4 regions of the Thalassospira xiamenensis M-5 genome follow, and region 3 is predicted to be linked to each of the others. Evidence: predicted binding sites of a transcription regulator. Region 3 holds the regulator's gene; each other region holds the start of a gene.
The links. The regulator PhoB, encoded in region 3, activates phosphate uptake and scavenging genes when phosphate is short. The targets are predictions, from matches to a motif close to TNTCATAAAACTGTCA.
Positions count from the first base shown of each region.

Region 1: phnC (phosphonate ABC transporter ATP-binding protein) is a predicted target of PhoB. The motif match lies at 2,953-2,968, and genes of this name have one in related genera.
Region 2: TH3_RS03145 (diacylglycerol/lipid kinase family protein) is a predicted target of PhoB. The motif match lies at 2,629-2,644, and genes of this name have one in related genera.
Region 4: TH3_RS07920 (deoxycytidylate deaminase) is a predicted target of PhoB. The motif match lies at 3,101-3,116, and genes of this name have one in related genera.

Region 1 is NZ_CP004388.1:236,029-243,525, reverse strand. It holds gene TH3_RS01090 (LbetaH domain-containing protein) at 1-67, opposite strand, end outside; gene phnE (phosphonate ABC transporter, permease protein PhnE) at 71-883, opposite strand; gene phnD (phosphonate ABC transporter substrate-binding protein) at 950-1,966, opposite strand; gene phnC (phosphonate ABC transporter ATP-binding protein) at 2,041-2,880, opposite strand; gene TH3_RS01070 (Ldh family oxidoreductase) at 3,183-4,175, opposite strand; gene TH3_RS23395 (hypothetical protein) at 4,174-4,299, shown strand; gene TH3_RS22195 (META domain-containing protein) at 4,407-4,871, shown strand; gene TH3_RS01060 (BCCT family transporter) at 4,940-6,571, opposite strand; gene TH3_RS01055 (universal stress protein) at 6,638-7,051, opposite strand; gene TH3_RS01050 (alpha/beta hydrolase) at 7,217-7,497, opposite strand, start outside.
Region 2 is NZ_CP004388.1:689,476-696,972, reverse strand. It holds gene TH3_RS03155 (hypothetical protein) at 1-52, opposite strand, end outside; gene TH3_RS03150 (TldD/PmbA family protein) at 294-1,643, shown strand; gene TH3_RS03145 (diacylglycerol/lipid kinase family protein) at 1,653-2,615, opposite strand; gene TH3_RS03140 (UDP-2,3-diacylglucosamine diphosphatase) at 2,833-3,750, shown strand; gene TH3_RS03135 (glycosyltransferase family 4 protein) at 3,747-4,856, shown strand; gene TH3_RS22210 (BUD32 family EKC/KEOPS complex subunit) at 4,871-5,704, opposite strand; gene TH3_RS03125 (ABC transporter ATP-binding protein) at 5,963-7,497, shown strand, end outside.
Region 3 is NZ_CP004388.1:3,887,416-3,894,912, forward strand. It holds gene TH3_RS18085 (SDR family oxidoreductase) at 1-425, opposite strand, end outside; gene TH3_RS18090 (calcium/sodium antiporter) at 584-1,546, opposite strand; gene TH3_RS18095 (cation:proton antiporter domain-containing protein) at 1,864-3,624, shown strand; gene phoB (phosphate regulon transcriptional regulator PhoB) at 3,687-4,382, opposite strand; gene phoU (phosphate signaling complex protein PhoU) at 4,400-5,122, opposite strand; gene pstB (phosphate ABC transporter ATP-binding protein PstB) at 5,144-5,947, opposite strand; gene pstA (phosphate ABC transporter permease PstA) at 5,949-7,298, opposite strand; gene pstC (phosphate ABC transporter permease subunit PstC) at 7,291-7,497, opposite strand, start outside.
Region 4 is NZ_CP004388.1:1,680,400-1,687,896, forward strand. It holds tRNA gene TH3_RS07895 (tRNA-Asp) at 1-58, opposite strand, end outside; tRNA gene TH3_RS07900 (tRNA-Asp) at 392-468, opposite strand; gene TH3_RS07905 (hypothetical protein) at 737-1,075, shown strand; gene TH3_RS07910 (hypothetical protein) at 1,143-1,691, opposite strand; gene TH3_RS07915 (response regulator) at 1,691-2,185, opposite strand; gene TH3_RS07920 (deoxycytidylate deaminase) at 2,465-2,959, opposite strand; gene pyk (pyruvate kinase) at 3,270-4,694, shown strand; gene TH3_RS07930 (DUF2336 domain-containing protein) at 5,040-6,506, shown strand; gene TH3_RS07935 (hypothetical protein) at 6,512-7,450, shown strand; gene TH3_RS07940 (ribbon-helix-helix domain-containing protein) at 7,489-7,497, opposite strand, start outside.

The sequences.
Region 1 (7,497 bases), 930 kb from region 3:
GATCAATCGTCGGGGCCTCCGACAATTGTTTCATTGCCGGTTTGGCCTGCGTAATCTTGAACGTCATGGATCAGGTCACCAGTTTGCGCAGACGCTGCGAAATCACATCAAGCAGACTAACCGATATGATGATGATGATCATGACCGCTGCGGTTTCCGCGTAATAAAATGCGCGGATATATTCCCACAAAACCATGCCAATACCACCCGCACCAACGATGCCAAGAACGGTTGCCGACCGCACATTGCTTTCAAACCGGTACAGCGAATAGGAAATCCAAAGCGGAAGAACCTGCGGGATCACCCCAAAGATGACCTCCTGCAACCCGTTGGCACCCGTGGCCCGGATACCTTCGACCGGTTCAGGATCAATTGCCTCGACGGCTTCTGAAAACAGCTTTGCCAGAACGCCGGTGGTATGGATCCAAAGCGCAAGCACACCGGCAAACGGACCAAGACCAACCGCAACCACAAACAGCATGGCAAAAACCATTTCATTGATCGCGCGGAAGGAATCCATCAGGCGGCGTACCGGCTGGTAAACCCAGAACGGAACGATGTTTTCAGAACACAGAATGCCAAACGGGATCGAACAGACAATCGCAAGCGCCGTACCCCAGATCGCAATCTGGATGGTGATCCACATTTCACTGACATAGGTTTTCCACATCAGAAAATCCGGCGGGAAAAACCCGTCCGCGAAATCGACCATGTTGCCACTGTTTTCAATCAGGGCCATGGGCCGCATGTCGGCCCCCTCCCAGGACAGGGCCAGAATGGCCAGAATGAACGCCCAAAGAAGGAAACTTGCGCCTGAACGTTTCAGATCGCGCGGCGGAAGTTCTGCGGCGGTTACGGCCGATGTCGAAAGGCTGCTGTTCATGTGCTTTTCCCGGGAAATAAAAACAAACGGGGAGCCCTTATGCGGGGCTCCCCGTTCGGATGCCGGTTACTCGTAAGAAACCAGGATATCGAGTTCTGCGAGTTTCTTGTCGATTTCAGAAACGCGTTTTGCTTTCTCGTCGGCGGACAGTTCGGCGGTGTTCTCGATTTTCAGCTTGTTTTTATACAGTTCAAGCTGACGGATCGGGTAAAGCTGCGCATTGCTGCTTTCCATGAATTTGCCCATGCCATCCTGAATGCCGCCAAGAACCTTGTTGGCTTCTTCAACATTGCCCAGACGACCATAACCAAGGAAGAACGCCTTGATTTCGGATTTCAGTTCGCGCGACATATCCTTGCGATAAACCATCGGATCAGACGGGATCAGCGGCGAGGTCCAGATAACCTTGACCTTGTCGGTGATTTCCGGCTTGACCATCTGGGTGCGCGCAAGCTGTTCGGAGTTGTTGGCAGCAACGTCGACCTGATGATTGGCAGTCGCCATCAGGTTGGTTTCATGGTTCGCGTTGCGAACGGTCTTGAAGCAGTTCTTCGGATCAACGCCGTTCTGCGCAAAGACGTAATAGGTCGGAACCAGGAAGCCAGAGGTCGAGTTCGGATCACCGATACCGAAGTTAAGCGTGCCGTCGCATTTCAGCATATCGGCAAGCGTGTTGAGCTTGTCGTTATCGGCCTGGGTGATGATGTGGGAATAATAGCCGTTCGTACCATCGCTTTTGGACGTCTGGACGAAAACTTCGCCGCCCGCACGATCAACGGCTTCCATCGCCGACTTGTTACCAAACCAGCCAACGTGAACCTTGCCAAAACGCATGCCTTCGATGATGCCGGCATAATCCGGGGCAAAGAATGCCTCGACCTTTTTGCCAAGCGCTTCTTCCATATCGTCGATCATCGGCTGCCACTGTGCCTTCAGGTTGGCACTCGACTCAGTCGAAATGAAACCGAACACGATGGTTTCCGGGTCTTTTTCAAGCGGCTTGAATTCGACATCGGCATAGGCCATGCCGGTTACGAGCATGCTGGCAGCAAGGGCTGCGGATGCAATTGTCTTGCGGATCATGGGAAGTCCCCCGTCAGGTTGGTTGGTAGAGGTGAAATAAAAAGAGATGTAAGGCAGAGAGAAATCGTCCTGATCTAGCTTGAAACGAAAGCCAGATCCTTCTCCGCGACCCTGCTCTTGGCCGGAACGTCATCCGGGGCAGGTGCGAAAAGCTCGGAAGAATATTCGCCGTAAAGTTCGCGCAGGAATTCCGGCGTCAGTTCGGTGGATGGACCGTCAAAAACGACTTCGCCATCACGCATCGCAATCGTGCGCGCACAATAATCACGGGCATAATCGACCTGATGCAGCGATACGATCACGGTGACATTGTCTTCGCGGTTCACACGATCAAGCGTATTCATCACCTTGCGTGATGACGCCGGATCAAGGGATGCAATCGGCTCATCGGCCAGAATAAGGCGTGCACCCTGCGTGATCGTGCGCGCAATCGCGGCACGCTGCTGCTGCCCGCCCGAAAGGTTGCGCGCCTTTTTCATCGCATGCCCGTCAATGCCGACCCGCTTTAACGCGGTCATCGCCCGAATGCGCTCAGCCTTGGTAAACAGGCAAAGCGACCCGCGCCATGCCGGCACACGGCCCAGCATCCCGGTCAGAACATTGGTCAGAACCGTCAGGCGGCTGACCAGATTGAATTGCTGAAACACAACGCCGATATCGGCGCGCACCTTGCGCGCACCCCTTGCAATGCGGCCGTTCTGCTGGATGACTTCACCGAATACTTCGATCTTGCCACCATCGCGATCCCCGCGCAGCAAACCGGCAATATGACGGATCAGGGTGGATTTACCCGAACCGGACGCCCCGATCAGCGCGACCATCTCGCCCTCGCGGACCTGTAAACTGACATTGTTCAATGCCCGTTTATCGCGCGAGAAGCTCTTGTTCAGTCCGGAAATATCTACGACCAGCATTAAAGTCCGCCTGCTTGTGTTTCGCTGGTCAAGAAGCTACGCACAAACCGCGACTCTATGGTGACGATGATGTTACAGTTCGATGATTACGACGCCTTCATTTCACCGACAACAATCAAACTTGTCTATACATCAAGATATTATTCAAATAAAAAAATGCTCACCCAAGAAATGGCAGTGTAATAATTCAATTATTACTTGTGACCGCGTTCACAAATAGCGATACAGGCGGGCCAAATCACGAAAAACCCCGACAGAAAGAAACTGCCGGGGTCTCGTATTTCGCATAATCGCGTCTGGATTTACTTGATGGCTTCAATCGCAGCGATGACATCATCTTCGATATCAAGCCCCTGAATTTCCGCATCCCGCCGCGCATTCTGTCCGCGTCGCCCCGGCAACCGCACGGTTTCCTCAAGCGCGATCTCATCTGCGATATAGCGCAAATGATCAAGTATCCCCGCCCCGCCAACCGCAACCGGATCAATCGCAATAACCATCTGGCCAAGTGCGGGCGGCGCACCCTTGTCATCAAACAGCGACGATGACTGATGCCCGAATTGCGCGCCGGTCAACCCGGCGGCCAGCATTTCGACCATCATGGCAAGGGCCGCGCCCTTGACCCCGCCTGCCGGAACCATCGTGCCTTCAAGCGCCTTGACCGCATCGGTGGTCGGATTGCCGTCTGCATCCAATGCCCAGTCATCGGGGATCGGAACCCCTTTCTGCTTGGCCGCCATGATCTTGCCGCGCGCCACCTTGGACAATGCCAGATCAATCACGATCGGATCGCCATCGCCAATCGGGGTGGCAAAGGCAATCGGGTTGGTGCCAAACATCGGACGACGCCCACCCCAGGGCGCCATCGCGGCCGGGGCATTGGCAAACATCATCGCCGCCAGCCCCGCCTCAGTCAGTCTTTCCACGGTAAGCCCCATCACCCCGGCATGGTGGGATTTATGGATTGCCGCCACCGCAATCCCCTGACTACGCGCGATATCGGGCAATCGTTCGATCATCAGGTCAAGTGCCGGATAGGCAAAGCCGAACTGCGCATCAATCCGCAACACGGCGGGAAACGGCTGATCGGCAACCGGTTTGGCAAACCCGTCCACCTTGCCTGCACGGGCCTGCGCGGCATAGGCCGGAACGCGGCGCAAACCGTGCCCGCCTTGGCCTGCGGCCTCGGCCGTGATCAGGGCGGTTGCCACCGATCTGGCATTGTCGGGGTCAACCTTGCAACGCAGCAGGGTATCACACACAAGCGCATGTGCGTCAGACAGGGTAAGCTTCATGATGATGACCTTAAAGATGGTGGCGGGCCCGGATACCATAGCCCCCGACACCGCCAAGCGCAAAGGTCTTGTGTACCGCAACCCTGCCAAACCCTTACGACAGAACGATAAAAATGCGCTGTAACCCTGCTAAAATTTCGCCGCAAAGTCGTATGAGTATCCCGGCATGGTTCATGCTGCCCGAAACACGGCATTCAGACCCGGACAGCCTCCAAACACAGGATATTTCCAATGCGCAAAGCAACCTCTTTAACCTTCGCCGCATTTGGCATCGCCAGCAGCCTGTGGCTTGCCGGTTGTGCAGCCACGACCAAACCGGCCGAGGAAAAATCCCCCGCCGACTGGTCTGCAATTGCCGGTCACAACTGGCAACTGATGCGAATTGAGGCGAAAGACAAAAGCCTGACCCCGATGAGCCCGATCCTTGCCAGCGTCAACTTTACCGATGACGGAAAGATTGCCGGATCGACAGGCTGCAACCGCTATTTCGGCAGCTACACCCGCAAGGATACCGCGCTTGAAGTGTCACCGCTGGGCAGCACCAAAATGATGTGCATGGAAAATGCGATGGAGGTCGAGGATGCCTTTATCGCCGCCATGGCAGATGTCAAAGGCTGGAAATTGCAGGAAGGCGATCTGATGCTGGTCGACGCCAGCAACAAGTCAATCATGACATTCGAGCAGATCAAACCGTAAACCGGCCAACACCTGCACAAAAGGGGCGCAATGTTTTGCGCCCCTTTTTACGTCTATCGGTTTGCCATTCAACGGGGCTCGCTGCGCAATCCCTGAATGATGGAATAGCACGCCAGCAACAGCACGATGGCAAACGGGAACCCGGTCGAAACCGCCATCGCCTGCAGGGAACCAAGCCCCCCGCCAAGCAACAGCGCAATCGCAACCAGCCCCTCGAACGTGCACCAGAATATGCGCTGGGGCACCGGTGCATCGACCTTGCCGCCCGCCGTAATCGTATCAATCACCAAAGACCCGGAATCCGACGAGGTCACAAAGAACACGATCACCAGAACAATCCCGATAAACGACGTGATCGCCTGCAACGGCAATTGTTCAAGCATGGTGAAAAGCTTGATCGGAAGGGCGGCATCGGCAATCGCCTGAACACCTTCATTGACCATATGCACCGCCGTGCCGCCAAATGCGGTCATCCACAAAACACACACCAGCGACGGAATGATCAGAACACAGGTAATGAATTCCCGCACCGTCCGGCCCCGCGATACGCGCGCAATGAACATGCCGACAAACGGTGACCAGGAAATCCACCACGCCCAGTAAAACGACGTCCAGCCCTGGCTGAAATTGGCATCCTCGCGCCCGACCGGGTTCGAAAGCGCCGGCAGATATTCGACATAGGCGACAAGACTTGTGAAAAAGCCCTTGATGATATCCATGGTCGGCCCGACCAGAACCACAAACAGCAAAAGCAGGGCGGCCAGAACCATATTGATTTCCGAAAGCCGCTTGACCCCGGCATCAAGCCCGGCAAGAACCGAAATCAACGCAATCCCGGTAATCCCGATGATCAGGAACACCTTCGATCCGTCGGATTCCGGTAACCCGAACAGGAATTGAAGCCCGGCATTAGCCTGTTCCGCCCCAAAACCAAGCGACGTCGCAAGCCCGAACAGGGTGGCAAATACCGCCATGATATCAATCACATGCCCGGTCCAGCCCCAGACACGCTCGCCAAAGATCGGATAAAACACCGACCGCATGGTCAATGGCAGGCCCTTGTTAAACGAAAACAGCGCAAGTGCGAGCGCAACGGTGGCATAAATCGCCCACGGATGAAGGCCCCAATGGAAAATCGTTGCCGCCATGCCAAGGTCAAAGGCGGCATCCGCATCGCCCATCGCCCCGCCAAGCGGTGCCCAGTCCGTCCGGGCCCCGCCATCACCAACAACCGCACCCCCCATCGAGGTGGTGAAATGCGAAATCGGTTCTGACACGCCATAGAACATAAGGCCGATGCCCATGCCGGCCGCAAACAGCATGGCAAACCAGCCGCTATAGGAATAATCGGGCGTCGCATCCTGCCCGCCAAGCCGCACCTTGCCCAGCGGGGAGACGATCAGAAACAGGCACAACAGAACAAACACATTCGCCGCAGACAGGAAAAACCAGTCAAGCGTCGATGTCAGCCAGCCCCGCATGTCATTGAACATCGGCCCCACACTGTCCTGAAACGCCAGTGTCAGAAACACGAACGCCACAATCGACAAACCCGATATCAGAAAGACGGGATTGTGCACATCAAGCCCGAACGGCCCGATCTGTGTGGTGAAGTTATCCTGCCCGATTTCATAATCGGTCTCGATCGGATTGGCGGCACCATCCGGGCTTTCGATGCCCGTCTCGGCATTCGATCCCATGAAAATCTCCCTTGAAAAGCATATTTGCGGCCACCCCCGGCCGCAATTTTTCCGATTTGCCTGCTATTAACGCACCAGGAACACGGAATGATCCCAATGCGACGCAACATATCCGCCGTGGGATGCAAAAATATGATCGGCAATACCCGGCACATGGGATGCCATGACGATCACATCCGCCCTGGCCTCCGTTGCCGCATCAACAATGATTTCGCTCAGATCAATCGCCGGATCATGTGAAATGCGGGTCATGCCCGAACAGCTGATACCGGTCTTCTTGCCCTGCTCCTCGGCAAAGGCGGCCATCTTGCGATCATATTCTGCCGGATTGTGCGCAATGGGGGATGGGGTATTTGTCCCGACCCCGAAAAAGCAGATTTCCGCACCATAATGCTTTGCCAGATCCGCCGCCGTCGAAAGCGCCTTTTCCAGCCTGTCGATATGCGTCAGATCCACGGGTACCATGATCTTGCGATACATTCCCTGCCTCCGTTCTACGGGTGCCCTAACGGGCAAAACACACCTTCGAAACAGATGAGGCGACCAAGACTATCACCAGAACAGGAAATGATCAAAACCCCCATCGCGCAGGGATTTTACGTCACCGGTGAAGACACGAACAAATTCGCAGCACTATCGGGCACATTATTCCGCGGCCATGCGCTTTATCGCGTCACACAAAAACCGGAACCCGGTCGCCGCCCCGTCGCTCATATACCGCGCACGCAGCCAGCCATGGATCATCTGCGGTTCTTCGCGGTACGTCACGTCAATCCCGGCCCGGGCCAGCCGCGCGGCATATTCCCGCCCGTCATCGCGCAGCGGATCAAAATAGGCCGCGGTGATATAGGTCGGCGGCAACCCGCGCAAATCCTCCGCCGAAAGCGGATAGGCCACCGGATCATCCATCGGTGCCTTCAGGACAT
Region 2 (7,497 bases), 1.4 Mb from region 3:
ATATCGTCAGGGAAGTGCCCAGAAGCAGTGTTGCCACAAACAGGTTTCGCACGTGTGTTTCCCGTCATTCTCTTGCAGGTTTCCGGTTCGTCCCGGTTCGGATTTCAGGCCATAATAGCAACTTGCGAAGAAAAAATGACCAAAGATCGGCTTTCGCCAAATGGTTCATTCAAATGTGCGTCAGACGGTATCTGGTTGGGTCTTTCAGGCGACTGCCTTTTCTTGCCCTTTGCGAAAAGCGATCAGCCTGCCTATAACCATAGGAAACCACATTCCGACCAAAGGGAGCTTCCATGCCCAAAACCGATATGACACTCGATCGCATCACCGACCTGCTGGCGCGCGCAAAAAAGGCGGGTGCCGACGATGCGGATGCCGTTTATGTCGAAGGCACGTCACTTTCGGTATCGCAGCGACTGGGCAAGATGGAAAAGCTTGAACGATCCGAGGGGGCCGATCTTGGCCTGCGTGTTCTGATCGGCAAGCAGCAGGCGGTTGTGTCGTCATCGGATACCAGCGAAAGCGCGTTGAACGAACTGGTCGAGCGCGCCGTCGCCATGGCGAAAAACGCCCCCGAAGACCCGTTCTGTGGCATTGCCGATCCCTCCGAACTGGCCGAAACATTTGATGTCGAGGCGCTTGAGCTTTGCGAGCCGGGCGAAGTCAGCCAGGAAAAACTGATGGCATGGGCGACCACCTGTGAAGAGGCTGCACGGTCGGTTGAAGGTATCACCAATTCCGAGGGCGCGGATGCCGGTTGGGGCACCCACCAGATCACGCTTGCCGCGACCAACGGCTTTGCCAATTCCTATGCCGGCAGCGGCAGCCACATTTCCGTATCGGTCCTTGCCGGAACCGGCACCGGCATGGAACGCGATTATGATTATGACAGTGCGGTGTTTTCGACCGATCTGCGCGATCCGGTCGAGATTGGCCTGAAGGCGGCGGAAAAGACCCTGAAACGGTTGAACCCGCGCAAGGTGAAAAGCACGCAGGTGCCGGTGATTTATGATCCGCGTGTTTCGGCATCCCTCGTCGGCCATCTGGCCGGTGCGATCAACGGATCGGGTATTGCGCGCGGCACCAGCTTCCTTCTGGATGCCATGGGCAAGGAAATCTTTGCGCCGGGGATCAACATTATTGATAACCCGCACCGCAAACGTGGCCTGCGGTCCAAACCGTTTGACGCCGAAGGCGTCGCCAACGAGAAACGCCATCTGATTGAAAATGGCGTTCTGAAAACCTGGATCATGGATTTGCGGTCCGCCCGCCAGCTTGGCCTGAAATCGACCGGCAACGCATCGCGCGGGGCCGGAAGCCTGCCGGGACCATCCACCACCAACCTTTACATGGAACCGGGCACCATTTCGCCCGCCGACATGATCAAGGATATCAAGCAGGGCCTTTATATCACCGAAATGATCGGCAGCAGTGTCAACGGCGTGACCGGCGATTATTCGCGCGGGGCATCGGGCTTCTGGATCGAGAATGGCGAGCTGGCCTATCCGGTTTCCGAAATCACGGTTGCCGGAAACCTGAAGGACATGTTCAAAACGGCCGTTCCGGCCAATGACCTGACCTTCAAATACGGCACGAATGCCCCGACGATCCGGATTGATGGCATGACGCTGGCCGGGCAATAAGCCGACTTTTTATCTGGATGTGATTTGTAACAGGGGTGCGTTTTGCGCATCCCTGTTTTCATTTTGGCGGCCATTGCATTGGTCGGCATAGGCTTGAGGCACCATAACCCGCACCGGATAAGGTGACAGGCTGATTTCACACGGCAGTTTACCGGCACTTTCGCCGTCAATCTGCAAGGGTGCGGGGCCGCAATGACTGGTGATGGTCAGACGTTCGGTCTGCACGACCGACACGTCGGTTTGCGCATGCAAACGGTTCAGGGTCAAAGCAATCCCGTAGCGTGCCAGCGCCATAAAGCCGCTGCCGGGCATCAGCACGACATCAAGGCTGTTATCGGTCAGTTTGGCATCGGGGGAAATAACAAACGCCCCGCCATAATGTTTGGCATGGGTCGCAACCACACCGGCAACGCGATATTGTTCGCGCCCGATATTAACTTCGAAATCGCGGTGATGCGGAAAGATAATATTGCGCAAACCTTCGATCACATAGGCACCCTTGCCGATCAGTCTTTTAAGTTTTAGCGACACATTTGCGACCGTATCGGCATCCGCCCCCATGCCGACCATCAAAAAGAATGCCCGGCCATTGACCAGACCGGGCCGCACCCAAACCTGGGCCGGATTGTTGATATAATCGGCAATCGCCTGTGCGCGGATTTCAAGCCCGACCTCGACCGCCAGAACATTGGCCGTTCCCAGCGGAATGATGCCAAGCGGCGGGACTTCGTGGCCTTCGATCTGGGCATCAAGCAGGCCGTTGAGGGCCTCGTTCAGTGATCCATCGCCACCGGCAACAAACAGCCGTTGATGGGCACGCACCTTGCGCGCCAGTTCGCGGGCATGACCGGGATGGGTTGTCTGTAACAATTCAACCTTTACACCGGCTTTTTGCAAAATGCTTGAAAGGAAACGTTGTTTATTCCCGCCAGCGCGCGGATTGAAGATAACAGTCACCCCGGAATGGGTCATTGCGAAAAACTTCCGTAATAAAAATGAAACATTACTTTCGCGTTCTCTTTATAGAAAATGAAACATGTAACAGTATATTGACAGAACCGATAAATTTATATGAACGGGTTATATATTCGCGCGATTTGTTTTAAAACATTACTGGTTGGGGACACTATTCGGCATGTAAAACCGTCGAATTCCAGCCATCCTTTTGGCAGGATACGGAGGAGCGGCAATGACAGCGATGACGCTGCAACCGCATTACCGCACGGTCTGGATTTCAGACGTCCATCTCGGAACACGTGGATGTCAGGCAGATCTTCTTTTGGATTTCCTCAATGAAGTAACGGCAGATACCTATTATCTGGTTGGCGATATCATTGACGGCTGGCGGCTTAAGAAAAGCTGGTACTGGCCCGAAAGCCACCATGCCGTGATCACCACAATCATGGACAAGGCCAAAAATGGTGCGAAGGTCATCTTTGTGCCCGGCAACCATGATGAATTCGCCCGCGAGTTTGTCGACATGACCTTCGGGCATGTCGAAGTCAAGATGAACGACATTCACGAGACGGCGGATGGCAGAAAGCTTCTGATCATTCATGGCGACGAGTTTGATGGTGTCGTCAAATATGCCAAGTGGCTCGCCTATCTTGGGGATACGGCCTACAACCTCGCGATTGTCCTGAACCGTTACTACAACGGCATTCGCCGCCGATTGGGTTACGGATACTGGTCGCTGTCGGCCTATCTTAAAAACCGGGTCAAGAACGCGGTCCAGTTCGTCTGCAATTTCGAAAATGCCGTCGCGCACGAAGCCGCCAAACGCAAGGTGGATGGCGTGGTTTGCGGCCATATCCATCACGCCGAAAAGCGGATGATTGGCGATGTGCTGTATTGCAATGACGGCGACTGGGTCGAAAGCTGCACCGCGCTTGTCGAAGACAAGACCGGAAAACTTGAACTGCTTTACTGGGCGGATATGCGCCAGATGGCGATGACACATTCCCAACCCGGCCGCGATGCTGCCAGTGCGCCGTCCCTTGGACTTGGCAAGCTGATGTCGCTGTTCCGGATTGCCGGGGAAAGTACCCGCACCGCGTCCCGCAGTTCCAAAAAGAACAGCGGCACGCCGATTGGAAAGACCGCATGAGAATATTGATCGTATCCGATGCCTGGTACCCCCAGGTAAATGGAGTAGTGCGCACCCTTGAAACCGTGCGCAACGAACTGGGCGAGATGGGGCACGATGTCCATATCATCTCGCCCGATCAATTCCGGACGATCCCCTGCCCTACCTATCCGGAAATCAGACTGGCTCTGTTTGCCAAACGCAAGCTTGCCCGGATGATTGATGCCCTGCAGCCGGTTGCCATCCATATCGCAACCGAAGGCCCGCTGGGTCAGGCGGCACGCGCTTATTGCCTGAAACGCGAACTGCCGTTTTCATCGGCCTATCACACCCGGTTCCCGGAATATCTGCATGCGCGGACGCGCCTGCCGCTTTCGATTTCCTATCGCGGGATGCGGCGGTTCCATAACAAATCACAATCGGTCATGGTGGCCACGGAATCGCTTCGCGAAGAACTGGCGGATCGCGGCTTTAACAAGCTGAATATCTGGTCACGCGGTGTTGACCTTAACCTGTTCAAACCACGACCGGATGCAAGTTTCGGGGATTTCCCCAAACCGCACTGGCTGTTTGTTGGCCGGGTGGCGGTTGAAAAGAATATCGGACATTTCCTTGATCTTGACCTGCCGGGGACAAAGTTTGTTGTCGGTGACGGGCCGCAACTGACGGAACTGAAATCGAAATATCCGAATGCGCAGTTCCTTGGCAAAAAAATCGGCGAGGAATTGGCAATTGCCTTTGCGTCAGCCGATGTTTTTGTCTTCCCGAGCAAAACCGATACCTTCGGCCTTGTTATTCTTGAGGCCCTGGCATCGGGAACCCCGGTTGCGGTATTCCCGGTTCAGGGACCGGCCGATATCGTGCGCGGAACAAAAGCAGGCGCCATTGACGCCGACCTTCGCGAAGCCGCCATGGCAGCCCTTGAGCTTGACGGTAAAGACGCCCGTGCATTGGCGGAACAATATAGCTGGCGCAATTCAGCCAGTCAGTTCCTGCACAATCTGGCACCGTTTTCGGGCGGGTTTGACGGGGCTGCGGCAAAACGTCTGACGGTTGAAGACATCACCGAGGTGAAAGCATCGGTGGAACCGGCAATCGCCATGCCCGTGGAACAACCGGCGCAGTAATCTGCGCCGGTGTTTTATCTGGCGACCAAGGAAACGTCCTGTGTGGCGTCCTTGCCACGCAGGCTTCGACGCAGAACACCATATGCCAGCATCGCATTGATCGCATCCGTCCCGAGCCAGCGACGGAACGGTTTCAGTGCGATGTAAACCGGTCGAATAACCCGCACAATATGAGACAGCGGTTTCATTTGCGGCGCGGTCATGCCGGTTACCACGAGATATGCCCGCCATCCGGCACGCAAAAGATCAGGACGACGTTTGAAGCCGCGCTGGATGGAAAACAGAAACAGAAGGACGTCGCGCGCCTGCGCATCGGGCAATGGCATGCGTTTGTTGGGGTCTTCCTCGAAATCGATGAAGCCGACCCTGCCATCATCACGAATGGTCATGTTGCGCAGAAGGGGTGCGCCATGGGTAAAGCCGCTGATGTGCAAATCGGCCAAGGCGGCCCCGGCCTTGGCAATCAGTTCGGCAACACGGTCTTCATCCCCAGCCTTGACCGCATCGCTGATTACGGTTTGCAAGATCGCCCCGTTATCGCCAATAGCGATCCAGTTATCGGCGACTTCGAGAAGATCAGGCACCAGAACATCTGCACGGTTCAGGGCATGAAGGATTTCAGCCTCGCTTGCCAGACCGGCCTTGCCGCCTGGCGACACCGTCGGGCGCAACATCGGTATCCGCGTCAGGGTTGCGACAAAACGCTGCAGGCGGTGCCAGCCCTTTTCCTTTGGTGGGACAGCCTGTTTGATCCAGATACGCCGTCCTTTCCACCGCAATGGAAAAACCCGTGCGCCAACACCTTGGGCAATCGTCTGTTCCACGATATCGTGGAGTTGCTCTGTCATTTTTTTATCTTATATGTCGTTTTTCGTGGCCTGCATTCCTGCAAGCCCTGTCAGTATCAGTTAAGTTACGTTGCTGCGGCTTGCCGCACCTGCCCGGGCATGCTAGCAACAGCCCGGAAAGATCAAGATATCCATGATGCCTCATCCATATAGATAGTGTCGGACTGACACAATCGGAAATGGCGTCGCACGACCGGGAAGAATTCATTGCCAAAGCATTCGTTAGATCACACGACAGAACATTGGAACACATTGCCAATGATCAAACGCATCGTTAAGGATGCGGTTGCCCCCTATTTCGGCAAGATTGTTCTGGCTTTGGTTTGCATGGCGCTTATGGCGGCGGCAACCGGCGGCTATGCCTATCTGATGGACCCGGTGATTAACGAGGTCTTCGTCAAAAAGAACCCGGCGATGCTGGTCCCTGTCGGGGTTGCCGTCCTTGCAGCCTTCGCGCTGAAAGGCTTTGCCAATTATGGGCAATCGGTTCTGATGAGCTATGTCGGCGGTCGTATTCTTGCCGATATTCAGAACAAGCTTTACGAGCATGTCATCCGGCTTGATATCGGATTTTTCCACAGCACCAACACCGGCAAACTGATCACGCGCTTTACCAGTGATATCACCGCAATGCGTGCGGCCGTTTCCGTATCGCTGACCGGTTTTGGCAAGGACTTTTTGACCGCCATCGTTCTGATTGGCGTCATGTTCTATCAGGATTGGCAGCTTGCCATCATTGCGTTCACGGTGTTTCCCGCCGCCATCCTGCCGATTGCACGGCTGGGTCGGCGGATGCGCAAGGTTTCAGCCAATACGCAACAGCAGATCGGTGAATTCGCAACCCTTCTGGAACAGACTTTTCAGGGTGTCCGTCATGTCAAAGCCTATGGCATGGAACCCTATGAATGTTCACGAATGGAAAAGCTTGTCGAAACCGTTTTCGATCTGAGCTTCAAGGCCCAGAAAGTCAGCGCGCGTTCGTCCCCCATCATGGAAACACTCGGCGGGGCCGCAATCACGACGATCATCATCTATGGCGGCAGCCGCGTCATTGACGGGGCAAGCGACCCGGGCAGTTTCTTTTCGTTCATTACGGCCCTGCTGCTGGCATATGAACCGGTCAAGCGCCTTGCAAATATCAATATCAACCTGCAGGCCGGTCTTGCAGCATCCCAGCGCGTGTTTACCGTTCTTGATATCGAACCGGAAATTCGCGATGCCGATGATGCCAAAACGCTTGAGGTCAAGGGCGGCGCCATCCAGTTCAAGGATGTCGCGTTTTCCTATAATGATGAAACGACCGCATTACACGATATCAGCCTTGATATCGAAGCCGGTCAGACGATCGCACTTGTCGGGCCCTCGGGTGCCGGTAAATCGACGATCCTGAACCTGATCCCGCGGTTTTACGACATCAATGCAGGTGCGATCACCATTGACGGCCAAGATATTCGCGATGTGACACTGGAAAGCCTGCGTTCGGCAACCGCACTGGTCAGTCAGGAAATCACGCTGTTCGATGATACGGTCCGATCCAACATCGCCTATGGCCGGTTTGGTGCGACCGACGCCGAAATCGAAGAAGCCGCCCGCCACGCGGCAGCGCATGATTTCATCCTGCAGCTTGAAAACGGTTATGACACCATTGTCGGAGAACATGGTGTGAAGCTTTCGGGCGGGCAGCGCCAGCGTATTGCGATTGCGCGGGCAATGTTGAAAAATGCCCCGATCCTGCTTCTGGACGAGGCGACGTCGGCCCTTGATACGGAATCGGAACGCCATATTCAGGGTGC
Region 3 (7,497 bases):
ATCAGGTTGATGATGACGCCCTTTTGCCCGGCGGGCAGCCGCTTGGCGAAATCCTGCGACAACACAAACGGTGCGCGCAGATTGGCTTCCATATGATAGTCCCAGCCCTCACGCGTGGCGGTGCTGATATCATCATATTCAAAGGTGGATGCATTATTGATCAGCACACCAATCGGGCCAAGTGCAGCCGTTGCTTCGCGTACGACACGGCTGCTGTCTTCTTCCTTGCCAAGATCAGCGGAAATAACGCAGGCGCGACGACCAAGGGACCGGATTTCCTCGGCAAGCTGTTCCGCATCCCTGCGCGAGGAATGGCAATGAAGGGCAACATCATAACCCTGTGTCGCCAGATCAAGCGATAAAGCCCGTCCGATACGCTTGGCAGCCCCGGTTACAAGAGCCGTTTTAGGCATTTTCCCTGTCATCTGGTTTCCATCCCGTTCATCAAGATGCGCCCCTTCCCGGGGAAGGCAGCCCCCTTAAATATCGGCCGCCGTCATTTATGTTTGGTCATTCCGGAACTTACAATCAAACCCGCCAGCCGGTCCATAACCGCATTTATCGCTTCAGGCATGAAGATCAATCATGCCGTAACCAGACTCGCAACATATCCCAGATAAGCCAGAACAAAGACGATCCCGGTGATCCGCGACACTCCGCGCAGGAAATAGCCGACCACCAGCAAAAGAATGGTAACTGCCAGCATGATCCAAAGATCGGATTGCAGAATCTGGTCTGGCACGGCAATCGGCGCAATCAGCGATACACCACCGATGATCACCAGCAGGTTCAAAAGATTGGAACCAACAACATTGCCAAGTGCAACGTCGGAATGCCCGCGGAACGCCGCAACAATCGATGCCGCCAGTTCAGGAAGCGATGTTCCGAATGCGACAAGGGTCAAGCCAATGACGGCTTCGGACACACCGAACTGACGCGCGACAGAAACACCACCATCCACCAGCAGATCCGCCCCATAGGTCAAGGCGACAATCCCGATAACCGTGGCAACAATCGGCTTGAGCCAACCGCTTGGTACTTCACCGACTTCGTCGACTTCTTCTTCATGCAGGTGGCTGGCATCACCCGGGCTTTTTTTGTCATGCTGATAGGTAAAGTACCAGATCGCTGCCAGAACCAGCAGCATCACCGCCCCAGCCCAGCGTTCGACAACGCCAAACATGCAAAGCCCGATGAACAGAACGGTCCCCAGCAGCATGGTGCCGCCATCGCGTACAACCATGGTCCGCGATGCCGTAATCGGTTTTAGAATCGCTGTTGCGCCGAGGATCAAAAGAATATTGGCAATGTTAGAACCAACCACGTTCCCCATCGCGATGTCGCCCGACCCGGCAAGCGCCGCATTCAGCGACACGACAAATTCGGGGGCCGACGTCCCCGCGGCAACCACGGTCAAACCAACAATGATCTTGGAAACCCCCATCAACAGCGCCAGACCGACAGCACCGCGAACAATGAACTCACCACCGGCAGTCAAAAGCACAAGACCACCGATAATCTGCAAATAGGGGATGAACTGTTCCAATTCCGGCCTGCTCGTTTGGGGAAATTTCTGATTGTTTCATGCCCTTTTACGGGCCAGCGGAACATGGCATTGCGAACGCAGAATAGCAAGCTGCGTCGTCCCGTCGTAATACCATTCGTCACATCGGTGTGATGCGGTTCCCACACTGGCACGCATACCGAAAGCAATCGTCGCGGTCGCCTGCTCTTAAGACGTGTCATCCATCACAGATGCCCTCTCATACGCGAAATTTCCATAGAAATCATAGGGGTATTTCCGCTATCCTGATTTGAACGACTTCCTTTACACGCCTATCTGCGCCGGACGCATAATCCATCATGTCACACAGCGTTCTTTTCGAGCTGTTCCTTGTCCTGACCGCCGCGGTGATTGCCGTCCCGCTGGCACAGAAATTACGTGCGAACTCGATCATCGGTTTCCTGATCGGCGGCTTTTGCATCGGCCCTTTCGGTTTTGGCCTGATCAGTGACCGCGAAGACATTTCAACCGTCGCCGAGCTTGGCATTGTCTTTCTGCTGTTCATGATCGGTCTTGAATTGTCGCGCGAACGCTTGCGCGTGATTGGGGGCCGGTTCGCGACCCTTGGTTTCCTGCAGATCGGCGTCACGATGGCCGTGATGTTCGGTGTATTGCTGCTGATTAATTACGATATGCCCGCCTCTATCGTAATTGCCGGGGCACTGGCCCTGTCATCAACAGCCATTATCCTTAAACAGCTTTCCGATGAGCGCCAGTTGCACACACGTTTCGGGCGTGCAGCCCTTGCCATCCTGCTGTTGCAGGACGTTGCGGTTGGTCCCTTCCTGATCATGGTGCAGGCCGCTGGCAATGCCGGGAGCGAAACCAGCCCCTGGATCAGCGCACTAAGCGGTGTGGGGGCGGTTGCTGTATTGTTGCTGACCGGTCGTTATCTGCTGCCGCGACTCTTTCGGTATATTGCGGCTCTTAAAAACCCGGAACTTTTTGCAATCGGGACCCTGTTTGTCGTTCTGGCTGCCAGCACATTGACCGAAGCCGCGGGCCTTTCAATGGCGCTTGGTGCCTTTATCGCCGGGGTAATGTTGGCCGAGACCGAATTCCGCCATCAGATCGAAGCCGACATTTCGCCATTTCGCGGTGTTTTCCTGTCGCTGTTCTTCATGTCTGTGGGAATGTCGGTCAATGCCAATGTGGTCATCGGTCAGGCCGGAACGATCATTTTGTGGCTGATCGGGCTTCTGGTCATAAAGGCAGCGGTTCTTTTCGGATTGTCCCTGCTGATCGGCTTTAACCGTGCATCTTCAATCCGGGTCGCCATGAGCCTGGCCGCCGGTGGTGAATTCGCCTTCGTCATGCTTGCACTGGCATCGCAGAACGGGGCGGTTCCGATTGACATCGCCGTGATGCTGATCCCGGTGGTTGCGATTTCGATGGGTCTGACGCCGACTTTGATTTCGCTCGGCCATCGCATCGAACAGAAGCTTCATCCCAAGGAAACCGATCAGCTAAGCGAGATTTCGGATGAAACCGACGGCATTCAGAAACATGTTCTGGTAATTGGTTGCGGGCGCGTCGGCCGGGTTCTGGCCCGTCTGCTGCGCACCAAGGAAATCCCGTTTATCGTTCTGGAATCCGATGCCCAACAGGTTTCGCGTGGCCGAGCCGAAGGTCTGCCGGTTTATTTTGCCGATGGGTCCCGACCGGAAACATTTCGTGCCGCCCATACCGAACAGGCCCATATTGCCGCCGTTGCCATGGGCAACCCGCACGCAACCGAAAAGACCGTCGCCTTGCTGCGACAGCATTATCCACATCTGAAAATCTTTGCCCGTGCCCAGGACATCACCCATATCGGTCCGCTGTCACGCAGTGGTGCCGATGCGGCCATCCCAGAGGTACTTGAAACCGGTTTACGCCTGTCCGATCACGTTCTGGCGGCCTGCGATATCCCGCAGGAAGATATCGATATCGAAATAGCCAAGTTCCGGCGTGCCGATATGCTGCTGATGAACGAACTTGCCCCGCGCACCGCGCGCCAAAAAACCGAAGACCAGGCACAAAAAACTGCCAAACCGGCAAAATCCAGGAAAAGCACCTGAAACGCAAAGACCCCCATCACAATAATGGGGGTCTTTCGTTTCGTCTTCCGGAATAACCGCAATCAGGCGGCTTCGACATCCAGTGCATAACCCGCGGCACGAACCGTGCGGATCACATCGCGCGTTCCCTTGACGTCATTCAATGCCTTTCGCAGACGACGAATGTGAACATCAACCGTGCGGGTTTCGACATAGATATTCGGCCCCCAAACCGCATTCAGAAGCTGCTCGCGCGAGAAAACCCGCCCCGGATGTTCCAGGAAATAACGCAGCAGACGGAATTCGGTCGGGCCAAGATGGATAGCCTTGCCGTTACGACTGACACGATGGGCGGCCAGATCCATTTCGATATCGGAATAGATCAACTGCCCTTGTGGTTGCGCCGGACCGGATCGACGCAGAAGTGCGCGAATACGGGCCAGCAATTCACCAATCGCAAACGGCTTGGTCACATAATCGTCGGCCCCGGTATCAAGGCCGCGGATGCGGTCACCTTCTTCACCACGCGCCGTGACCATGATCACCGGCAAATCCCGGCTTTCAGGCTTCCGGCGGATCTGGCGGCAAACCTCGATCCCTGACATCACCGGCAGCATCCAGTCCAGAAGGACCAGATCGACATGGGTTTCGGCCAGAATTTTCAACGCTTCGTCACCGTCCCCGGCTTCGACAACCTGCATCCCCTCGCGTTCGAGGTTGTAGCGCAACATGGTTACGATTGCAGCTTCGTCCTCGACGATAAGAACCGTTGGGTCCATCTTCCTATGCTCCAGTGTCACTCATTCGGTTCTACGACGGCAAAGTTCGCCGCGTCATTTTTTGGCCGAGTATCCATCGGCAGGTCTTCGCCCTTGATCCGGTAATAGATCGTTTCGGCAATGTTGGTCGCATGATCGCCAATACGTTCGATATTCTTGGCGATAAACAGCAGATGGGTCGATGCCGTGATGTTACGCGGATCTTCCATCATATAGGTCAGCAGTTCACGGAACAGGGAATTGTACATATCGTCAACTTCCTGATCGCGCGCCCAGACACGCTGGGCCTTTTCCGCATCACCTTCGATATAGGCATCCAGAACGTCCTTGATGATTTCCTGGCACAGCTTGGCCATGTTCGGGATCACCTGAACCGGGCGGATCGGCGGCACCTGGTTAAGAACCTGCGCACGCTTGGCGATGTTTTTCGCCAGATCACCGATACGTTCCAGATCGTTGGACAGTTTAAGCGCGGTCACCACCTGCCGCAGGTCATCTGCCATCGGCTGACGCAGGGCCAGAAGACGAACGGCAAAATCCTGCACTTCCTGTTCCAGCGTATCGATACGGTGATCGGAAAGAATGACCTTCTCGGCCAGTTCCGAATCCCGTTTAACGATCGCACGAATGGCGGAAATCAGCTGGCTTTCGGCAAGCCCGCCCATCTGCGAAATGATGTTGTTAAGACGGGTCAGTTCTTCGTCAAACGAACTGACGATATGATGTTTCTCATCGACCATCGAAAATACTCCTGCCCGGACTTAACCGAAGCGACCCGTAATGTATCCCTTGGTGCGCTCGTCCTTGGGATTGGTGAAAATCTGATCGGTTTCGCCCACTTCGACCAGCTTGCCGAGATGGAAAAACGCCGTGCGCTGCGACACGCGGGCAGCCTGCTGCATGGAGTGCGTCACGATCACAATGGTGTAGTTCGAACGAAGCTCGTCAATCAGTTCCTCGACCTTTGCGGTTGCAATCGGGTCAAGTGCCGAACACGGTTCATCCATCAGGATGACTTCGGGGCTGACGGCAACCGCACGTGCAATGCAAAGGCGCTGCTGCTGCCCACCAGAAAGACCGGTTGCCGGTTCCGGCAGACGGTCTTTGACTTCTTTCAGTAGACCCGCCCGTTCAAGCGAGGTCATGACGATTTCATCGAGCTCGTCGCGCGAATTCACCAGACCGTGAATACGTGGGCCATAGGCCACGTTGTCATAAATCGACTTCGGGAACGGGTTCGGTTTCTGGAACACCATGCCAATGCGCGCGCGCAACTGAACAACGTCGATTGCCTTGTCATAGATATCACGGTCATCAAGCGTTACCTTGCCCTTGATCGTGACACCGTCAATCGTGTCATTCATGCGGTTCATGCACCGCAGGAAGGTTGATTTGCCGCAGCCCGACGGGCCGATAAGTGCTGTGACCTGGCGTTCGACAATGTCAAGATTGACATCAAAAAGCGCCTGGTTGTCGCCGTAGAAAAGATTGAGGTCACGGGCCGTCATTTTCGGGCTAGTGACTGACGGCTCTGCCGTCATTGCGCTTTGAGTTACAACAGCCATTTTACCACTTCCGTTCAAATTTCTTGCGCAGATACACGGCCAATCCGTTCATCAGGATCAGGAAGCCCAGCAAGACCATGATGGCCGCCGAAGTCTTCTCAACAAAGGCACGTTCCGGACTATCCGCCCACAGATAAATCTGCACCGGCAGAACTGTCGCCGGATCGAGTGCCCCGCCCGGGATATCAACAATAAACGCCACCATACCGATCATCAGAAGCGGTGCGGTTTCCCCGAGAGCCTGCGCCATGCCGATGATGGTCCCGGTCAGAATACCGGGCATCGCCAGCGGTAACACATGATGGGTCACCGTCTGAACCGGCGATGCCCCAAGACCAAGGGCAGCCTGCCGGATCGACGGCGGCACTGCCTTGATCGCCGCACGTGATGCGATGATGATGGTCGGCAATGTCATGAGGGCCAACGTCAGACCACCAACAACCGGGGCCGACCGCGGCAGGTGCATGACATTAAGGTAAACCTCAAGCCCAAGAAGACCGAACACGATCGACGGCACAGCCGCAAGGTTGTTGATGTTGACTTCGACAATCGCCGTGAACCGGTTTCGCGGTGCAAATTCTTCCAGATAGATCGCTGCCAGAACACCAATCGGAAACGACAGTATCAATGTCACAACCAGTGTATAGAACGACCCGACCGCAGCGCCCCAGATCCCGGCCAATTCCGGTTCGCGGGAATCACCATTGGTAAAGAACCGCGTATGGAACTGCTTTTCGACCGATCCTTGAGAGACCAGTGTATTATACCAACCAATTTCCTGATCGTTCAGGCGACGGTCGCCTTCGTCTGTGTTTGCACTGATATAACCTTTGTTGAGCATATCAAAGTCGTCACCGGAAATCAGCCAGACCTTCCGGGTCTGTCCGATCAGAGACGGATTTTCAAGCACCCTCTCGCGCAGATCATAAGATGCCCCGCCCGAAACAATGTCATAGAGATCACGCCGTTCGCTACGTCCGCTCACTTCCGGGAACTGTTTGCTCAGTGCATCCCTGATCAGACCATCAAAATTGGCCCGGCCAATAATTGCCGGATCACCTGTTCCGTCCGGATCAATCTTGGCCGGGTCGAAAAAGATTTCCATCTGAACATAGGTCTGGAAAAAGGCACTATAACCTTTCGAAATGATCGAATAGCCAAGCACAACCAGCGCCATAAGGGCGATGGCAATTGCGCTTAAGCCGTAAATCTTGAACCTGCGTTCCGCTGCGTAACGTTTTTTAATGTTACGTGCCAATTTCGGGCTGTCCCAGTCAACCGGCGTGTGCAGATTGCCAGAGATCACTTTTGCGGCGGCTCTGTCTTCCATAAGCGATGCCATATCAGTCATATTTCTCGCGATACTTCTGAACAACCTTAAGGGCAAACACGTTCAGACCCAAGGTGATAAGGAAAAGAAGCAGACCCAGTGCAAATGCCGACAGGGTTTTGGCACTGTCGAATTCCTGGTCACCGACCAGAAGTGTTACGATCTGCACGGTAACAGTGGTCACAGCCTGCAACGGGTTTACCGTCATGTTGGCAGCAAG
Region 4 (7,497 bases), 2.2 Mb from region 3:
TGAACCCGCGGCCTCCGGCGTGACAGGCCGGCGCTCTAACCAACTGAGCTACACCCGCTTGGTGTGGCGCGGTTTATATAAGGGGTGGTTCGGTCTGGCAAGGGCTTTTTTTCAAAAAAATGAAGCCCTGATTGGTCAGGGTAAAGGGGGCTTTGCAAATGCATTGAAAACCGGGTGTCGGAATGCTTGGGCGGTGGGATGGAAATGCCGTTTTCGCGTGGTACCGTATTGGGAAATCGACTTGCCTGTTTTTGCAACATGTTGCGCATGAGCGATGGACGCCATGTCGCTCGTCGGCATGTCAGTCCAATACGAAAAAGGGGATGAGAAACAAAAAAAACGCCAACGGCGAACCGTGGCGTCTTTTTTGAACTTTCCATCAGGTGGAAAGTGGCGCGAGTGACGGGACTTGAACCCGCGGCCTCCGGCGTGACAGGCCGGCGCTCTAACCAACTGAGCTACACCCGCTCGGTGTGTGGCGCGGTTTCTAACAGCAGGTCCGAGGGGGCGCAAGACCTTTTTTGATCGTGTTCGATACTTTTTTGGCTGTCGCCACCATGGCGCGTTTTGTGTCGTGCAAAATATATCCTTGAGGTGATGGATATCTGCTGAAGATTGTTTCCGGGACCTGTTTGATGCTGATCAAAGTACAGGTCGGTAAGCAGATGTAAAAGTTTGGGATGATTCAAAAACAGGGTGCGGGGCCCTGACAGGGAATAACCGAAGCGGGGGCTTCATGGGGAACACGATCCTTGCCGTGCTTGATGATATAGATGCCGGATTAAAAGCTGATCTTGCGACGAGATCAAACGCGATATCGTCTGCAATCCGCCCCAGAGGCGGCGTGACGTGCGATATGCGGATCGTGCGCAGCCTGATTTTGCTGTGGAGTGGACAGAACGCCGCCTTGGCAGGGGGGAGTGATGAAGTCCGTCAATGGATCATGGATCAGCTGCCCGAAATTACCGAGCGGCTGGAGAGGATCGAGGCGCGCATGGAGCATGCCATTGATGACAATGAGCGTGACGCGGCCAGACAGATCATGCTTTTCGCGGTGAACGGGAACGCACGGTGATGGCATGCATCGTCAGCATCCCTGTCCGATGCGGGCAAAGGCCTTTGATGGCTGGTTTGCTGGCAGGCTATTCGCGTGGCAGCTCGTAGCGTTCGGCAAGCTTGGTCAGTGCAGCAACGGTTGCCTGTTCGACGGTGGTGCCAAACCCGGTGACGCGGCTTGCCAGAATGACGTAAAGAGAATCAATATGAAGCTGAATGACAAGAAGCTGCTTCATATTGGCGGTGGTCCGGTCTGCGACAAAGATTTCAAGTGACTTTGCGATCTGTGTCATCAGCGGATACTGGAATGTTCCACCCAGTGCCTTCACCGAATAGGCAAGGTCGGCACTGTTTTCCAGCGCGGTTGATGCCTTTGAATTATCACTGATGGCGGCAACGACCAGTTTGCGGCAGTCGGCAAGGTCCTTGCCTATATCGCGAACAAAGGTTTCCGTGCTGCGCTGGACGACCTGCTCAAGTTCGTCGAGCTGTTGAGGGGACAGATTGATGTCAAAGCCCTTGACGAAATTGACCGTACGTCGCTTCAGATCCGTCTGTGGCGGAATGATCTGGGCTTTTTTCTTTTTCTTTTCGGGCGTCACGATTGCTCCGGTCCCCCAGTCAAAATGGGTCATTAATCATCGGGGCTCCGTCTGTCGGGGCCGTCGAAGGCGACCTGTCTGCGGCGGCGATCCGGCCCGAAATAGGTGCCGGTATTGACGAAATGCCGCGGACGGGTGATGACCGATACCAGTCTGCTATAAAGTGCCTTGGCATTGAACGGTTTGGCAAGAAATTCCGTGATGCCGAGGTCACGCGCAGTGGTGACGTATCGCTGCTCCGAATGTGCTGTCAACATGATTACCGGAATGAACCGGTTGGGCGAATTGACCGAATTCCTGAGAACATCAAGGAATTCAAGGCCATCCATCCCGCGCAGACGCCATTCGGTGACGATGATATCAATCTGCTGGGTCCGGAGAACCTCGAACGCATCGTTCGGGGAGCGGACACGCTGCACGGCTGTCGCACCAAGATACGAAAGTGTATCGAAAACTACCTGGGCCGAAATCTTGTCGCCATCGACGACCAGAAAACTGATTTTACTGAAATCGATCTTTGCGCTCATTCGGCCTTTTATCCTGTGCGTCGTCACGGTCCCGGTCCTTGTTCTGGTCAGGGCCTTTTTTCGCGTGATGATCGTACTAGCGTGATCCTAATTGCTTATACCTTTGTCTGATTAGCAGCAAGGCTAAAGCGGCGTTTTGTCAGCTTGGAATTCTGACAAATACTGACGCCTAACCTTGTGCAGATATTGAACAAACGACGTTTACGTTCTTTTTGTTCATGCTCATGATCCCACAGATCACCCTATATTGGGCGGGTCTGCAAAATTAAAAGGGCAAGATCAGGAATGATCGGGAACGGTGTCGGGCAGGGGTTCGGTTGTGCCTTCTTCGTCAATGACCTGAACGGCCACGCCCGCCTCGCCAAACATTTCGGTCGAGATGGTCATGTCCTGCTGCCAGCGTTCGAGAAAATCGGCGGTCAGTTTGCTTTTATCGACAAATACTTCGGCGATGCCAGCCTGAATGATGGCGCGCGCGCAGTCACAGCAGGGGAAATGGGTGACATAAAGCGCGCAGCCATCAAGCGATGTGCCGGTGTAGCTGGCATTATAGATCGCATTGCGTTCGGCATGTTCGGTATAGGCGTATTTTTCCGGGCGTTGATGGCGGCTTTCGACATTGTCATCGACGCCGCGGGGAAACCCGTTATAGCCAACGGCGCGAATTTCTTTTTTCGGGCCAATGACAACCGCGCCGACCTGGGTGCTACGGTCTTTTGACCATTCGGCAATATGGGATGCCAGTCCCAGGAAGCGATGATGCCATTTGCTCATTTGTCCGATCCCCGATGTGTTCGCGCACGGTTGTAAATGTGCGGTTATCAAAAGCGATTGCCGGGCAGGGCCGCCTGCCAGCAATTGATTGCTGCACTGCTTCTTTAAAGGAGTGCCTGCTTGTAATTGTCCAGAGAAAAATCACATTTTTGTAAAGGCATTTAGCGAAAAGTCCCTGTTCAAACAGGGCTTGATTGACTATTAAGGGGATACCCCCAGAGAAAAATCAGGACGTCTCGACGCCTCGCCGGGAAGCTATGGCCGAAGCGGAGAGACCCAATGGAAACCAAAAAACAAGAGGTAAGAGCCGATGCGCCGACAACGTAAGGCGAAGATCATCGCAACCCTGGGGCCAGCGAGCTCTCATCCGGAAACTCTGGAAAAGATCGTAAGGGCGGGTGTTGATGTATTCCGGCTGAATTTCTCGCATGGTGAACATGCAGAGCATCAGGCGCGTTTTGAAACAATCCGTGAAGTCGAGGCCAAGCTTGGCCGTCCGATTGGCGTGCTGATGGATTTGCAGGGGCCAAAGATCCGCTGCGGTACCTTTGCCGACGAAAAGATCGAACTTGAAGCCGGTGCGACCTTCCATTTCGATATGGACAAGAAACCGGGGGATAAAACCCGCGTTTCATTGCCCCATCCCGAAGTTTTTGCCGCACTCAAGCCCGGTGCGAACCTGTTGCTTGACGATGGCAAGCTGCGTATGCGGGTGGAAAAATGCGATAGCAAATCAGCCGAGTGCACCGTTATCACCGGTGGGCCGCTGTCGAACCGCAAGGGCGTTAACCTGCCCGACGTGATGCTGCCGATGTCGCCCCTGACCGACAAGGATCGTATTGATCTGGATTACGGTCTTGAGATGGGCGTTGATTTCGTCGCACTTTCATTCGTCCAGCGTCCCGAAGATGTTGCCGAGGCGCGCAAGATCATCAATGGTCGTGCGGCAATCGTTTCCAAACTGGAAAAGCCGCAGGCGATTGAGCATCTTGATGAAATCGTGGCACTTTCGGACATCATCATGGTCGCACGTGGCGATCTGGGTGTTGAATGCCCGCCGGAAGATGTTCCGATCCTGCAGAAACGCATCATCAAGGCGTGCCGCGAAGCTGGCAAGCCGGTGATTGTTGCGACCCAGATGCTGGATTCGATGGTCAGCAACCCGGCCCCGACCCGTGCCGAAGCATCCGACGTTGCGACCGCCATTTATGACGGTGCCGATGCGGTGATGCTGTCAGCCGAAAGTGCGGTGGGCAAATATCCGATTGAAACCGTCAGCATCATGGACCGGATCATGATCCGGGTGGAGCAGGACGAGCTTTATTATCGTCTGCGCGATGCCAACCGTCCGGATCCCGAGCATAATGCGCCGGATGCGATCAGTGCTGCAGCCCGTCAGGTTGCCGGAACGATTGGTGCCAAGGCGGTCGTGACTTATACCACGTCGGGTTCAACGTCGCTTCGTGCGGCGCGTGAACGCCCGGAAGTCCCCATCCTTGGACTGACGCCGAAAATCCAGACGGCACGCCGGATGACGTTGTGCTGGGGCGTGCATGCGGTCTTTACCCGTGATGCGACCAACTTTGCCGAGATGGTCGGCATTGCCTGCGAGGTGGCCAAACGTGAAGAGTTTGCTGCGGCTGGGGATTCGCTGGTGATTACCGCAGGTGTCCCGTTTGGGACCCCGGGGGCGACCAATATCCTGCGCATTGCGTGGTTGTCCGCGAAAAACTGATCAGACTATTGCGTGACGAAACGAGACGGGCGGCAACAAGCCGCCCGTTTTTTTGTGCGAGAGTTTCGCGATGTTTGAAATACCGGCCATACCGCCGGATAGTGGTTTGTATTGTTAATGTTTTTTTGAGTGTTTGCCGTGATAGTCAAAGTGTTCTGACCTGTATCCTTGGTGTTTCCGAGAAACGGTCATGACCATGAGTTTAAAAGGTTTTTGGCTCTTGTATTGTTGTTTGGGGTGGATTGCTTTGCTATAAGCGATCCAAGGCCAGATAAAAAATGTTGGCGTTGCAAGGGGTTGACGCCGATTTGCCGAAAGGCAGGGGACAGGGGAATTACTGCGATAATGCTGAACTGGATGTTCAATCGGCAGAAATCGAAGGATGACGGCGCGCTTGACGACAAGTCGGCGGCGAAACTTCGTGATCTGGCGGAAACGGTCCGGAGCATCGCGCCAGACGAGTTTGGCGCGGCCGAACAGGCAAATTCGCGTGCCCCCCGTATCCCGCGTAAAAAAGATTCCGATGGTCAACTGGCGCAAAGTGGCCTTGATTATGCCGCGCGCCTGTCGGCCGACCTTGCCGATGATGACGAAGATGAAGACGGCCAGCCGGATTTTGACAGCGACGTCCGCATGGATGTTGCGCGCCGCCTGCGCCGTCATCTGAATGATCTTAGCCCGTCCGAACGCCTTGATATGGTCGAGGAATTCGTAACGGCGATCGGCAATATGGCCGATTGTTATCGTCCGCAGGTCATTGCCCTGATCGAGCAGGAACTGAGCCATACACCTTATATGACACGCCAGGCCGCGATGCGTTTGCGTCAGGATATTGCGGCGATTGGCCGGGTGTCGCTTGGCGAATATGTCGAACTTTTAAGCGATGCCGATTTCCTTGATATTCTGCGTGGGCGTGGCGAGTTTGTGCAAACAGCCGCCGAAAAGCTGGAAGCCGAACAGGAGGCCGCGGCACAGGCACGTCTGGCACGGGATCGTTCGGAAAAGGGCGGGTTGCTTAACCGGTTGCTGTCATCGGATGACGCGCCGCGCAATGTGGTGGCCCTGACCCCGAAATTCGGCAGCAGGAAAGAAGCCGCCAGCAAGACGCCACATGATGAAATGGCGGATGGTCGCAACAAGATTTCCCGTCAGGCGCAGCGCCGTGTGGCGCATTTCATTCTGGCATCGTTGTTCGACACGCTGGTCGAACGCGGTCGCATGCGGGCCGAAGTGGCACGGGCCATGCGCCAATTAGTGCGCCAGCGTATTGAAAAAGCAAAGTTCGAGAGTCGCATTGTAAGCCGCACGGCACCGGTTCCGGTGGAACATGAGTTTGACGATGTGATGCATGACGATGCTGGCGAGCAGGGCGGACCGGTCGAGCCGGTCACCATTGATCATTACATTCTTGATGCGTTGTCGCGTAACGAAGACGCGCTGGTGGTTCAGAGCCTTGCGCATTATGCGCAGATGCCTGCTGCAATCGTTTCCAAAATCCTTGATTCGGGAAGTGCGCGCGCCATTACCGCCCTGGCCTGGCGCGCGGGTATGAGTGCCCCGTCGGCGGTTGTCCTTCAGATGAGCGCTGCGATCCCCGAAGACAGCATCGAGCGCCCGGCGGCGGGTGGCCGTTATGCCATGGCATCAACGGATATGGATTGGTATATCGATTTCTTTAACGAGCTTCAGCCTTCCGGACCGCGTGGTCGTGCGGCGGGTACGACGGCTGCGGCATCGCCGCACGATTCCGAAAAGTCTGGTCGTACACGCCGCTTGCCGCATGAACGACCCCAGGGGCCGAAGGGAGAGTAAACGGGATGCGCAAGGATCTCGGAATCTCCTATGACGGGCTGAAATATGCCCTTTCCATCAAAGATAATTATCGCAGTGGCGAACCGCTGACCGTTACCGGGGCAGGGGCGCAGCAGCGGCTTCTGATGCCGGAGCATTTGCTGAGCAATGATCTGGCGTTGATGCAGTATGATGATCCACTGGCACTTGCGGTGATTGCAACCAAGGATCCGGAAAGCCCGATGGCATTGGCCGCAGCGATCCGTATGGGACCGCACGCCAAGTGCAAGGAACTTATTACCGGCGTTTTTGAAGTGGTGTCAGAAGCAACCAAGCATGAACTGGTGGCCGATTGTGCCAAGCTTCTGTCGCGGAATGCGTTCAGTCCGGAAGCGTTCCAGTTGGTGCGCAACCGCGCAAGCAACCATGTTGTCGAAATTCGCGAAGCCTATCGCCGGGCGATGGCGGGCAATTTGCGCGCGCTTCTGGATGGCAAGATGGCCGCGCGCGAATTTGTCGAGGAATTCATCGAACTGGCATCGCATGGCAATCTGCGGATTGATATCTATCGTCGTCTGGTGATGAAGCTGATGCGTTCCGACGCCGTGCGCCCAAGTGTCAAATTCATGCTTCTGGAGCGGCTTGATAAATTTCCGCAGATGGTCAAGCTGCAGATTGTTAACGAAGTTAACTCTGCGCCCGATACGCCGGAATACCAGACCCTGAAACAGGAACTGCGCTGGATCTACGAAAGCAAGGCGCGGGAAAAGACCACGCCAGAAGCGCCGGAAACATCGAAAAACTGGTTTGGCGGTTCGTCACTTGATTACGGTGCCGCAGCAGGGCTTCAAAGCCGCAATGCGATCATCAAGCCCCAGCAGCCAACCCTGAAACGGCAAAGCGTTCCGTCGATGATGGCCAGTGGCGGGTTCAGCTCACGTGAAATTTCATCCTGGCTGAACTGATTTAAGCCAGACGTGCTGCAACACCCGGCAATGCCTGTTCAGCCCGC